Regions from separate parts of the Streptosporangium becharense genome, predicted to be linked through region 1. Evidence: riboswitches for the same ligand, from Rfam matches in the RefSeq annotation. Region 1 holds a riboswitch; the other holds the start of a gene.
What was found. Region 1 has a riboswitch for glycine ahead of gcvT (glycine cleavage system aminomethyltransferase GcvT). Riboswitches for the same ligand answer to the same signal wherever they lie in the genome.
Positions count from the first base shown of each region.

Region 2: it holds a riboswitch for glycine, as region 1 does, so the genes downstream of both, gcvP (aminomethyl-transferring glycine dehydrogenase) here and gcvT (glycine cleavage system aminomethyltransferase GcvT) in region 1, are expected to answer to the same signal.

Region 1 is NZ_JACHMP010000001.1:2,424,341-2,429,778, reverse strand. Features, by position in the region: gene F4562_RS10390 (L-serine ammonia-lyase) at 1-1,018, opposite strand, end outside; gene gcvH (glycine cleavage system protein GcvH) at 1,148-1,537, opposite strand; gene gcvT (glycine cleavage system aminomethyltransferase GcvT) at 1,534-2,625, opposite strand; glycine riboswitch at 2,659-2,753, opposite strand; glycine riboswitch at 2,754-2,852, opposite strand; gene F4562_RS10375 (APC family permease) at 3,028-4,575, shown strand; gene F4562_RS10370 (gamma-glutamyl-gamma-aminobutyrate hydrolase family protein) at 4,591-5,295, opposite strand; gene F4562_RS10365 (3-oxoacyl-ACP reductase) at 5,397-5,438, opposite strand, start outside.
Region 2 is NZ_JACHMP010000001.1:767,522-772,959, forward strand. Features, by position in the region: gene gcvP (aminomethyl-transferring glycine dehydrogenase) at 1-1,799, opposite strand, end outside; glycine riboswitch at 1,958-2,048, opposite strand; gene F4562_RS03375 (MerR family transcriptional regulator) at 2,063-2,680, opposite strand; gene F4562_RS03380 (bifunctional nuclease family protein) at 2,825-3,295, opposite strand; gene ftsR (transcriptional regulator FtsR) at 3,375-4,052, opposite strand; gene F4562_RS03390 (double zinc ribbon and FHA domain-containing protein) at 4,052-4,567, opposite strand; gene F4562_RS03395 (mannose-1-phosphate guanyltransferase) at 4,823-5,438, opposite strand, start outside.

The sequences.
Region 1 (5,438 bases):
CGGCACCGGAGATGGAGGCGTTCTCCTTGAACAGCACGCCGATCGCGCCGGCGGTCAGCAGGAAGCGGACCGCTCCCTCGTCGTCGGAGTCGGCGACGAAGCGGTCGTAGTAGGTGAGCACCGCGGGGATGATCCCCGCGGCCCCGTTGGTGGGGGCGGTGACGATCCGGCCGCCGGCGGCGTTCTCCTCGTTGACCGCGAGAGCGAACAGCGAGACCCAGTCCATGGTCTGGAGCGAGTCCTTCTCCTGCGACTCGGCGCGCAGCTGCCGGTGAAGCTGGTGTGCGCGGCGCCGGACCTTCAGGCCGCCGGGCAGCACGCCCTCCTTCTCCACGCCCCGCCGCACGCACTCCTTCATGACCCGCCACAGGTCGAGCAGCCGGGCACGGATCTCGGCCTCGGTGCGGCCGAAGGCCTGCTCGTTCTTCAGCATCAGCCCGGAGATCGACAGGCCGGTCTCCGCGCAGTGGCCGAGCAGTTCGGCCGCCGTGGTGAAGGGGTGGGGCAGGACGGTGTCGTCGGCCTTGATGCGGTCGGCCCCGGTGGCGTTCTCGTCGACGACGAACCCGCCGCCCACCGAGTAGTAGACCTTCTCACGGAGGGGCTCGCCGTTCTCCGCGAAGGCGGTGAAGCGCATGCCGTTGGGGTGGTGCGGGAGCGACACCTTGCGCTCGAAGACGAGGTCGTCGCCGACGACGAACGGGATCTCCCGGGTGCCGTACAGGCGGACGGTGCCGGACTCGCGCATGGCGGCCAGCCGCTCGTCGACCGTGTCGACGTCGACGAGCTCGGGCTTGTCACCGGACAGGCCCAGCAGCACGGCCTTGTCGCTGCCGTGCCCCTTGCCGGTCAGGCCGAGCGAGCCGTACAGGACGGCACGGACCCGGCAGGTCTTCTCCAGCAGGCCGTCGGCGTCGAGGCCGCGGGCGAACTTGTGCGCGGCGGCCATCGGGCCGCCGGTGTGCGAGCTGGACGGACCGATGCCGATCTTGAAGAGATCGAAGACGCTGATCGTCATCGAGTACCTCCGGCGTGGGGTCCCCGGCGTCGGCCGCGGGACGGAAGTCGATAGTCGATACGTCCGCTCTCGACCCGCCCGGGCCGCGCGCTCGGAAGGGACGCGCGGCTCGGGCGGGAGAGGGATGTGTTACGCCTCACCTGAGGTGAGCGCGGTGTACTCCGCGGCCGACAGCAGGTCGTCCGCGGAGCCTTCGAGGCGGACGCGGAACAGCCAGCCGTCCCCGTACGGGTCGCTGTTGATCAACGCGGGGTTGGCGTCAAGGGTCTCGTTGACCTCGACGACCTCACCGCCGACGGGGGCGAAGACATCGCTCACCGACTTGGTCGACTCGACCTCACCGATCGGGGTGCCGGCGGTGACGGCCTCGCCCACCTCGGGAAGCTTCACGTAGACCACCTCACCCAGCGCGTCGGCCGCGTGGGCGGTGATGCCCACGGTGAGGGTGATGCCGTCCTCGGCACCGGAGACCCACTCGTGTTCCTTGGTGTACTGCAGGTCCTCGGGAATGCTGCTCACTTTTTCCTCCTGTAGAAAGGCAGTTCGACCACGTCGACCGGCTCATGGGTGCCCCGGATGTCGACGGCCAGTCCTGAGGTTAGGCCGTTGTCCACATACGCCATGGCGATGGGCCTGCCCAGGGTCTGGGAGGGGGCCCCGCTGGTGACCGTCCCGACGATGGTGCCCTCTCCGGCGACCACCACCGAATAGCCGTGCCGGGGCACCCGGCGGCCGGTCGCGACCAGGCCGACCAGGCGGCGGGCCGGCGGGACGTCCTTGCGCGCCTCCAGGGCGGCCCGGCCGACGAAGTCACCCGGCTTGTCGAACCGCACCACGCGGCCCAGCCCGGCCTCGAACGGGGTGTGGTCGGCCGACAGCTCGTTGCCGTAGAGCGGCATGCCCGCCTCCAGGCGGAGGGTGTCGCGTGCGGACAACCCGGCGGGGACCAGCCCGTGCGGGGCGCCCGCCTCGGTGAGGGCGGCCCACAGCGGCTCGGCGTCCTCGGCGGCGACGAACAGCTCGAAGCCGTCCTCCCCGGTGTAACCGGTGCGGGCGATCAGCGCCTCGCGGCCGGCGACGGTGGCGGGCAGGCCCGCGTAGTACTTCAGGCCGTCCAGGTCGGCGTCGGTGAGCGCGGCGAGGATCTCGGTGGAGCGCGGGCCCTGCACCGCGACCAGCGCGTATCGCTCGGAGCGGTCGTCCACCGCGGCGTCGAAGTCCTTGGCCCGCTCGGTCAGCTCGGCGGCGACACGCGGGTAGTTGGAGGCGTTGGCGACGACCATGAACTCCTCGGGCGCCAGCCGGTAGACGATCAGGTCGTCCAGCACGCCGCCCTCGGCGTTGACGATCATCGTGTAGCGGGCCCGGCCGGGCTCCAGGGCGGACAGGTGACCGACCAGCGCGTAGTCGAGCGCCTCGGCGGCCTGCGCGCCGGTCACGAAGATCTCCCCCATGTGGGACAGGTCGAACAGGCCCGCAGCCTGGCGGACCGCGTTGTGCTCGGCGGACTCGCTGCCGTAGCGGAGCGGCATCAGCCAGCCCGCGAAGTCGGTCAGCGTCGCGCCGAGTGACTCGTGGACGCCGCGCAGCGGCGTGGGTCGGGACATGTTCGCACCTCAGACAAGGGTCAGATGAGAGCATCCTCCCCCTCTGTCATTGATGCCTGAGAGCTTCACCCGGTTTTTGCCGGACTTTCACCTTCGGCGAGGTCGCGGGACCTGCTTTCCAGAGGGCACCTACCCGCACGGTCCTTTGCCTTGAGAGGTTCGCGGGGAGGGCTTGCTCCTTCAGGGGTCCTGGCCTGGATGTCAGGACGCTCTCCCGCACGGGTTCACCGGTGTCGCGACCACCCTAACCGCCCGGCCCGGTCTCGCGAAATCCCCCAGTCGTCCTCTCCTCCCGGGTCGCGGATCGCCGTGCGAGCCCGATGGCGCCCCAAGGTGGGTTTGTCAATTTATGTCCGTTTCCCGTGGTAGCGTCCGACAACTTGCACGTTTCGGAGGTGATTGATGACGACCGAGGTGGGTTCCCGGCCGCGACCGGGGGCCGGTTCCGGTGACGACCCTCGGGACAAGGGGCTCAGCCGGAACTCGGTCGGCCTGTGGAGCAGCGTGGCGCTCGGCGTCTCGACGGTGGCCCCCGTCTACTGCCTGACGGCCACCCTCGGCCCCACGGTGGGGGAGGTCGGGCCGCAGATGCTCGCGGTGTTCGTCGCGGGTTTCCTGCCGATGTTCCTGGTCGCCTACGCCTACCGGGAGCTGAACCGGCGCTTCCCCGACTCCGGCACCTCCTTCACCTGGACGGTCAAGGCGTTCGGCCCCTGGGTGGGCTGGATGTGCGGCTGGGGCCTGGTGGTGGCCACGATCATCGTGCTGTCCAACCTGGCGGGGGTCGCGGTCACCTTCTTCTACGTGCTGCTGGCGGACGTGACCGGGAACCCGGCGCTGGCCGACCTGGCCGGTGACAAATGGGTCAACGTGCTGACCTGCCTGGTCTTGGTCGCCGCCGCCACCGCCGTCAGCTACCGGGGCATCACCGCCACCCGGCTGCTCCAGAACGTGCTGGTGCTCTTCCAGCTCGCGGCGCTGGTGTCGTTCGCGGTGATGGCGATCGGCAAGGCCGTCTCCGGAGACGTGCCCACGGCGATGGCCTTCGACCTGGCGTGGTTCGACCCGTTCGCGGTGGCCACCTTCAGCGCCTTCACCGCGGGCCTGTCCCTGTCGATCTTCATGTTCTGGGGCTGGGACACCTGCCTGACCCTGAACGAGGAGACCGAGGGCAGCTCCAGGACGCCGGGCAGGGCGGCGCTGCTCACCGTGCTGACCATCCTCGGCAGCTACCTGCTCGTGGGGGTGGCCGCCGTCATGTACGCCGGGGTCGGCGACACCGGCGTCGGCCTGGGCAACCCCGAGACCGAGGACAACGTCTTCGCGACCCTGGCCCACCCGGTGATGGGCGGGTCCGGGGTGATCCTGATCCTCGCGGTGCTGGCCAGCTCCGCGGCCAGCCTGCAGAGCACCTTCATCCCGGTCGCCCGCACCGTCCTCGCCATGGGCTTCTACGAGGCGCTGCCGGTCAGGTTCGCCCGGGTCCACCCCCGCTTCCGCACGCCCTCCTACGCCACGCTCTGGGCCGGGATCGGCACCGGGGTCTTCTACTCGGTCATGACGGTGTTCAGCGAGGACGTCCTGGTGGACACCATCTTCACGCTCGGGTTGATGATCTGCTTCTACTACGCGCTGACCGCCTACGCCTGCGTCTGGTACTTCCGGCGCGAGCTCACCGCGAGCGTGCGGGACCTGCTGTACAAGGGCCTGCTCCCCGGGCTCGGCGCGGTGGCGCTGACCGCCGTCTTCGGCAAGACGGTCGTGGACATGTGGGACCCCGCCTACGGCACCGGAAGCTCGGTGTTCGGGGTCGGCGGGGTCTTCGTCATCGGGGTGGGCGTGCTGCTGCTGGGTGCTGTCCTGATGGTCGTCCAGAGCCGGATCGACCCGCGGTTCTTCCGCGGCGAGACCCTCCGCCCCGACACCGGGGCACTGGTCGTCCCCGACTGAGGACGCCCCGGCGCGCTACCGCGCGACCGGGACGGTGTGCCGTACCAGGGCCTCGAACAGGGCGGATTCCTCGTCGGCCTCGGGGTGCCACTGGACGGCCAGGGCGAACGGGTGACCGTCCACTTCGACGGCCTCGACCGTGCCGTCCTCGGCGCGGGCGGTCACGGTCAGCCCGGCGCCCAGGCGCTCGACGGCCTGGTGGTGGTAGTGGGCCACGTCCACCGTCTCGGCGCCGAGGATCTCGCCGAGGCGGCTGCCCGCGGCCGTCCGCACCGGCATCCGGCCGAACCGGCCGGGGGCCGGTGCGTGCCCGTGGTGGCCGACCACGTCGGGCAGGTGCTGGTGGAGGCTGCCGCCGAGGGCGACGTTGAGGATCTGCATCCCCCGGCAGACCCCGAGGAACGGCACGCCCCGCTCCAGCGCCGCGCGGACCAGGTCCAGCTCCGCGTCGTCGCGGAACGGCCGGACGTACCCGGTCCGCTCGTGCGGTTCCCGCCCGTACCGCTCCGGGCCGACGTCCCCGCCGCCGGCCAGGATCAGCCCGTCCAGTCGCTCCACCAGCGGGCCGGTCTCGCCCGCGGGCGGCAGGATCACCGGCTGCCCGCCCACGCGGGCCACGTGCTCGACGTAGGTGTACGGCAGCAGGGCGGCGGTCATCTCCCACACGGTGAACCTCGCGGGTTCGACGTAACAGGTGATGCCGATGACGGGACGGGACATGATCTCTTGCCTTGCCTTGCCTTGCCTTGCCTTGCGTGTTTCCTCTGCCCGGTGCCGCGCCGGGGCCGCGGCCTTCCCGCCCCGCCCCGGCGCGGCACCGGCTACAGCGGGGTGACGTACGCGCCGGAGATGCCGCCGTCCAC
Region 2 (5,438 bases), 1.7 Mb from region 1:
CCGTGCGCGGACGAGGGGATCAGGCACACGTCGCGGCCGTGCTCGCCGCGCGCCTTGTGGTAGGCGCGGATGGCCAGCAGACCGGCGAACTCACCCTGGGAGCCGGCGTTGGGCTGGATCGAGACGGCGTCGTAGCCGGTCACCTCGGCCAGCCAGGTCTCCAGCTCCTTGACCAGCTCGAGGTAGCCCTGGACCTGGTCCTCGGGGGCGTAGGGGTGAAGCCCGGCGAACTCGGGCCAGGTGATGGGCTCCATCTCGGTGGTCGCGTTGAGCTTCATGGTGCAGGAGCCCAGCGGGATCATCGACCGGTCGAGCGCGACGTCCTTGTCCTGAAGCCTGCGCAGGTAGCGCAGCAGGGCGGTCTCGGAGCGGTGGTTGTGGAAGACCGGGTGGGTCAGGTAGTCGCTGACGCGCACCAGGGCGGGCGGCAGCGCGTCGTGCGTGGCCGCGTCGAGGTCGGTCAGGACCGCGCCGCTGACCCCGAAGGCGGCCAGGACCTCCTCCAGGTGGATGAGCTCGGTCTTCTCGTCGCAGGTGATGCCGACGTGGTCGGCGTCGACCAGGCGCAGGTTGATCCCGTTGTCGCGGGCGGCGGCGACGATCTCGTCCGCACGCCCCGGCACCCTGGCGAGCACGGTGTCGAAGAAGGTGTCGTGCACGATCTCGACGCCGCCCTCGCGCAGGCCCTCGGCGAGCACGACGGCGTGCCGGTGGGTGCGGCGGCCGATCCGGCGCAGGCCCTCGGGCCCGTGGTAGACGGCGTACATGCCCGCGATCACGGCGAGCAGCACCTGCGCGGTGCAGATGTTGCTGGTGGCCTTCTCCCGGCGGATGTGCTGCTCACGGGTCTGCAGCGCGAGCCGGTAGGCGGGGTGCCCGTCGGCGTCCTGGGAGACGCCGACCAGCCGGCCGGGCATCTGCCGCTGGAGGCCGTCGCGGACGGCCATGTAGGCCGCGTGGGGGCCGCCGAAGCCCAGCGGGACGCCGAAGCGCTGCGAGGAGCCGACCGCGATGTCGGCACCGAGCTCACCCGGCGCGGCGAGCAGGGTCAGCGCGAGCAGGTCGGCGGCGGCGACCACCTGGGCGCCGCGGGAGTGGGCGGCGTCGGCGATGGCGCGGAAGTCGCGCACCCTGCCGCTGGCCCCCGGGTACTGCACGAGCACGCCGAAGCAGTCGGGGAGCTCACCGGTGAAGTCGCTTTCGAGCAGCTCGATGCCGAGCGGTTCGGCGCGGGTGCGCAACACCGCCTTGGTCTGCGGCAGCGCGTCGGCGTCGACGACGAAGACGTTGGACGGGACGCGACCGGCCCGCCGGGCCAGGGTCATGGCCTCGGCGGCGGCGGTGGCCTCGTCGAGCAGGGAGGCGCCGGCGACGTCGAGCGCAGTCAGGTCGGAGACGACCGTCTGGAAGTTGATCAGGGCCTCCAGGCGGCCCTGGGAGATCTCCGGCTGGTAGGGCGTGTAGGCGGTGTACCAGCCCGGGTTCTCCAGCAGGTTGCGGCGGATGACGGCCGGAGTGATCGTGTCGTGGTAGCCCAGGCCGATCATCGAGGTGAGCACGGTGTTGCGCGAGGCCAGGACGCGCAGTTCGGCGATGGCCTCGACCTCGCTCGCCGCCGGGGGCAGGTCCAGCCGGTCGGCGGTCCGGATCGCCTCCGGGACGGCCACCGCGGCCAGGTCGGCGGTGGAGGCGAAGCCGACCGCCTCCAGCATGCGGGCCTGGCCCGCGTTGTCGGGCCCGATGTGGCGGGCGGCGAACGGCGGCGGGGCGAGCTCGCTGAGCGGTGACAGATCGGTCATGGAAAGCCTCCCGAGGCGGTGGAGACCGGCGCTGGGCGCGGGCGTACGGCCGGATCTCCCCCTCTGTCATCGCGACCTGAGAGTTTCACCTGCCCTGCCGGGAGGCTTTCACCGTCGGTGAGACGCGCCTGGCGGGCGCACCTGCTTTCCAGAGTTGCCTCGTCCGTGCGGTACGGGTGCCTGAGAGATTCCGGGGAGGTTGCTCCTTCGGCGCCCCGATCGTGCCGGGGTCTCTCCCGCACAGGGTCAGTGGCGAATCAACTTTACCCGGTTCGTCGTGCTCTGCGACGACGGGCCAGCTCATCGGCCTGGTGATCTTCTAAAGGGCTCGCCGGCTCCGCACGCTCGCCGGGAATGTCCGCCAGGGAGCCCTCCACCTCCTGCCAGACCCGGCCGAGGGCGATGCCGAAGACGCCCTGCCCGCCCTGGAGCAGGTCGATGACCTCGTCGGGGGAGGTGCACTCGTAGACGCTCACCCCGTCGCTCATCAGGGTGATCTCCGCCAGGTCGTTGACCCCGCGGTCACGCAGGTGCTGCACGGCGATGCGGATCTGCTGGAGGGAGACGCCGGTGTCGAGGAGCCGCTTGACGACCTTGAGCACCAGGATGTCGCGGAAGCCGTACAGACGCTGGGATCCGGAGCCGTGAGCGGCCCGGACGGTGGGCTCGACCAGACCGGTGCGAGCCCAGTAGTCGAGTTGCCGGTAGGTGATGCCGGCCGCGGCACAGGCCGTCGGGCCGCGGTAGCCGATGTCGGCGGGCACCTTCACCGGTCGCCCGTCGAACAGCAGACCCTCTTCACCCGCGCGCTGACGTGCCGACTGGCGCCGTTCCGGGTCATCCTGGCCGGCGTTTCTACCCTCGCCGCTGCTGACCGCCACGCGGACCTCCGGCTTTCTCTCATCCCGCGGCCTGATCTGGGGGTTTACGCACGACCGCGGGTTTCACTTGCACCGTAGGACCGGTGCCAAGCCCAGTCAACGACCCCACCCGGCGCGTCGTGAAGCGTAAATGCACCGAAATTCCTACCCTGCGCGACCAAAGTCCTCAGGTGTGATGTTGTCAAGGAATTCCCTGAACTTCTCCACCTCGTCCTCCTGGTCATCCGGAATGATCACCCCCGCTTCCCGGACCACCTCCTCACTTGCGAAGATACGTGCGCCGGTGCGCAACGCCAAGGCGATGGAGTCGGACGGGCGCGCACTCACCTCGACCCCGTTGGAGAAGACGAGATCGGCGAAGAAGATCCCGTCACGCAACGCGACGATGTTGACCGTGCTCAACCGGACGCCGAGCCCGTCGAGGACGTCGCGGAACAGGTCATGGGTGAGCGGCCGCGGCGGCGGCTCCTCGGCCTGGGCCATGGCGATCGCCGTGGCCTCCGTCATGCCGATCCAGATCGGCAGGTAACGCTCCCCATGCGTCTCTTTGAGCAGGACGATCGGCTGGTTGGAGGGCATCTCAACTCGAACGCCCACGACCTCCATCTGCAACACGGGCTGCTCCGTCTTCGCTGGATTCCGACCGTTTTGTTCAACGTAACACTCGTGAGGGCACAAGCGCCTGGTCAGGCTCTCACCGGCCCAGGGCCTCACGAACGCCGGAACGTACCAGGGAGGCGTGCAATTCCAGCAGCAGGCCGGAGATCTCCCGCGCCGTCTCGTCGGCCCGGTCGATCGCGCCGGGCCCCCGGCGCCGGAGCAGCGGGGCCACCGCCTGCTCCACCAGACCGGCCTCGCGCTCGGCGGCGGCCTTGACCGCTCTCAGATGGCGGGCGCGCAGGCCGAAGGGGGCCAGGGCCCCGACGCTGCGGGCCACGGCCAGCGCCTCGGCGTCGTAGTGGCGGGCCACCGCGGCCAGCAGCCCGTAGTCTTCGAGCTCGGCGAGGGTCTCCTCGTCGATCTCCGCCGCGGCCAGCAGTTCTTCCCGGCTCAGACGCACCTCGGGAGGCGGGTCGCTGGGAAGTGCCCGCGGCCGGTCGACCGGCCGCTGCTCGCGGTCGGCCTCCTCGAGGCGGTCCTTGATCACGCGAAGCGGCAGGTACCGGTCGCGCTGTTCCCGCAGGATGTAACGCAACCGCTCGACGTCGGCGTAGGTGAACTTGCGGTAACCGGAGGGACTGCGCTCCGGCACTATCAAGCCCTCGCCCTCCAGGAAGCGAATCTTGGAGATGCTGACGTCGGGGAACTCGCCCTGCAGGAGGGCGAGCACCTCCCCGATGCTCATGTGCGCACGGGCGGCCTGCGAGCTCATCATCCTCCCGCGGCGCCGCGGGTGAGGAAGACCAGGCGGAACTTGCCGATCTGCACCTCGTCGCCGCCGTAGAGCGGGACCTCCTCGATCCGCTCGCGGTTGACGTACGTGCCGTTGAGGCTGCCGACGTCGCGCACGGTGAACACCCCGCCACCGCGCCGGTAGAACTCCACGTGACGACGCGAGACGGTGATGTCGTCGAGGAAGATGTCGCTGTCGGGGTGGCGCCCCACGGTGGTCAGGTCGCTGTCGAGCAGGAACCGGCTGCCCGCGTTCGGACCGCGCATGGCGACCAGCAGCGCGGTGCCGGGGAGCAGCTGCTCGACGGCCTGCCGCTCGGCGAGAAGCGTCTCCCCGGTCTCCGCCTCATATGCCTCGATCCCGGACAGGGAGATGGTCGAGGTGCTGTCTCCGGGTGTGTCGGCGAACCTGGTCAGCGGCGACCCGCATCGCGAGCAGAAACGGGCATCCTCAGGGTTGGCATGACCGCACTGCGTGCAGTAGACGCTCGGCATCGATCGGCTCGGCCTCCTACCGCGAAGACGCGGCAACGGTGCTCGGTGATGCGCGCGCCTCGCTTCTTCGCTTCTCAAGGGATTTTCTCAGACTGCGAATGCCGCAACATACAGCGATGAAACAAAAAAGTCAAGGCTAACGCTCAACCACGGGTACGGTCGCTGACCAAACTACAGGGAGGCGGTGTCCACGGTCCATGGTGCCGCGCGGTGTTTGTCGCATCGGATGACCGGCTCCCGGCGCGGCGGAAGCGGTCAGCCGCCGGCGGCCTCCTCGACGACCCGCGCCCAGTGCTCGATCATGGCCTGTGCCGAGTCGACGTCGGCCCCCTCGGCCCACAGGTGGGTGACGGCCTCGGCCGGGTCGGGGAGCACCAGGGCCCAGCCGCCGTCCTCGGCGACGACCCTGACCCCGTCGGTGGTGTCGATGCGGTAGCTCTCGGCCGCCTCGATGACCGAGCGCATCACCGCACCCTTGGCCGCCCAAGGGGTCGGCACGGTACGGCGCAGGAGCCTGGCCTCGGGGATCCTGGCGTCGATCTGGCTGAGCGACAGGCGGGTCCTGGCCACCAGGCCCAGCAGGCGCAGGAAGACCGCCAGGCCGTCCACCGTGGGCCCGAACTCGGGCACGATGAAACCGCCGCGCCCGTCGGCCGCGAATATCATGTCGTGCCCTCTGACCGCGGCGGTGAGCGCGTCGATCCCGGTCGACGTCCACTCGGCGTGCACGCCGTGGAACCTGCAGACCTGCTCGGCCACCCGGGTGGTCGTGACCGGCAGCGCCACCCGGCCGCCCTGACGTTCCGCCGCGATCAGGTCCAGCACCACCAGCAGTGCGCGTTCCTCACTGATCAGCTGGCCCTTCTCGTCC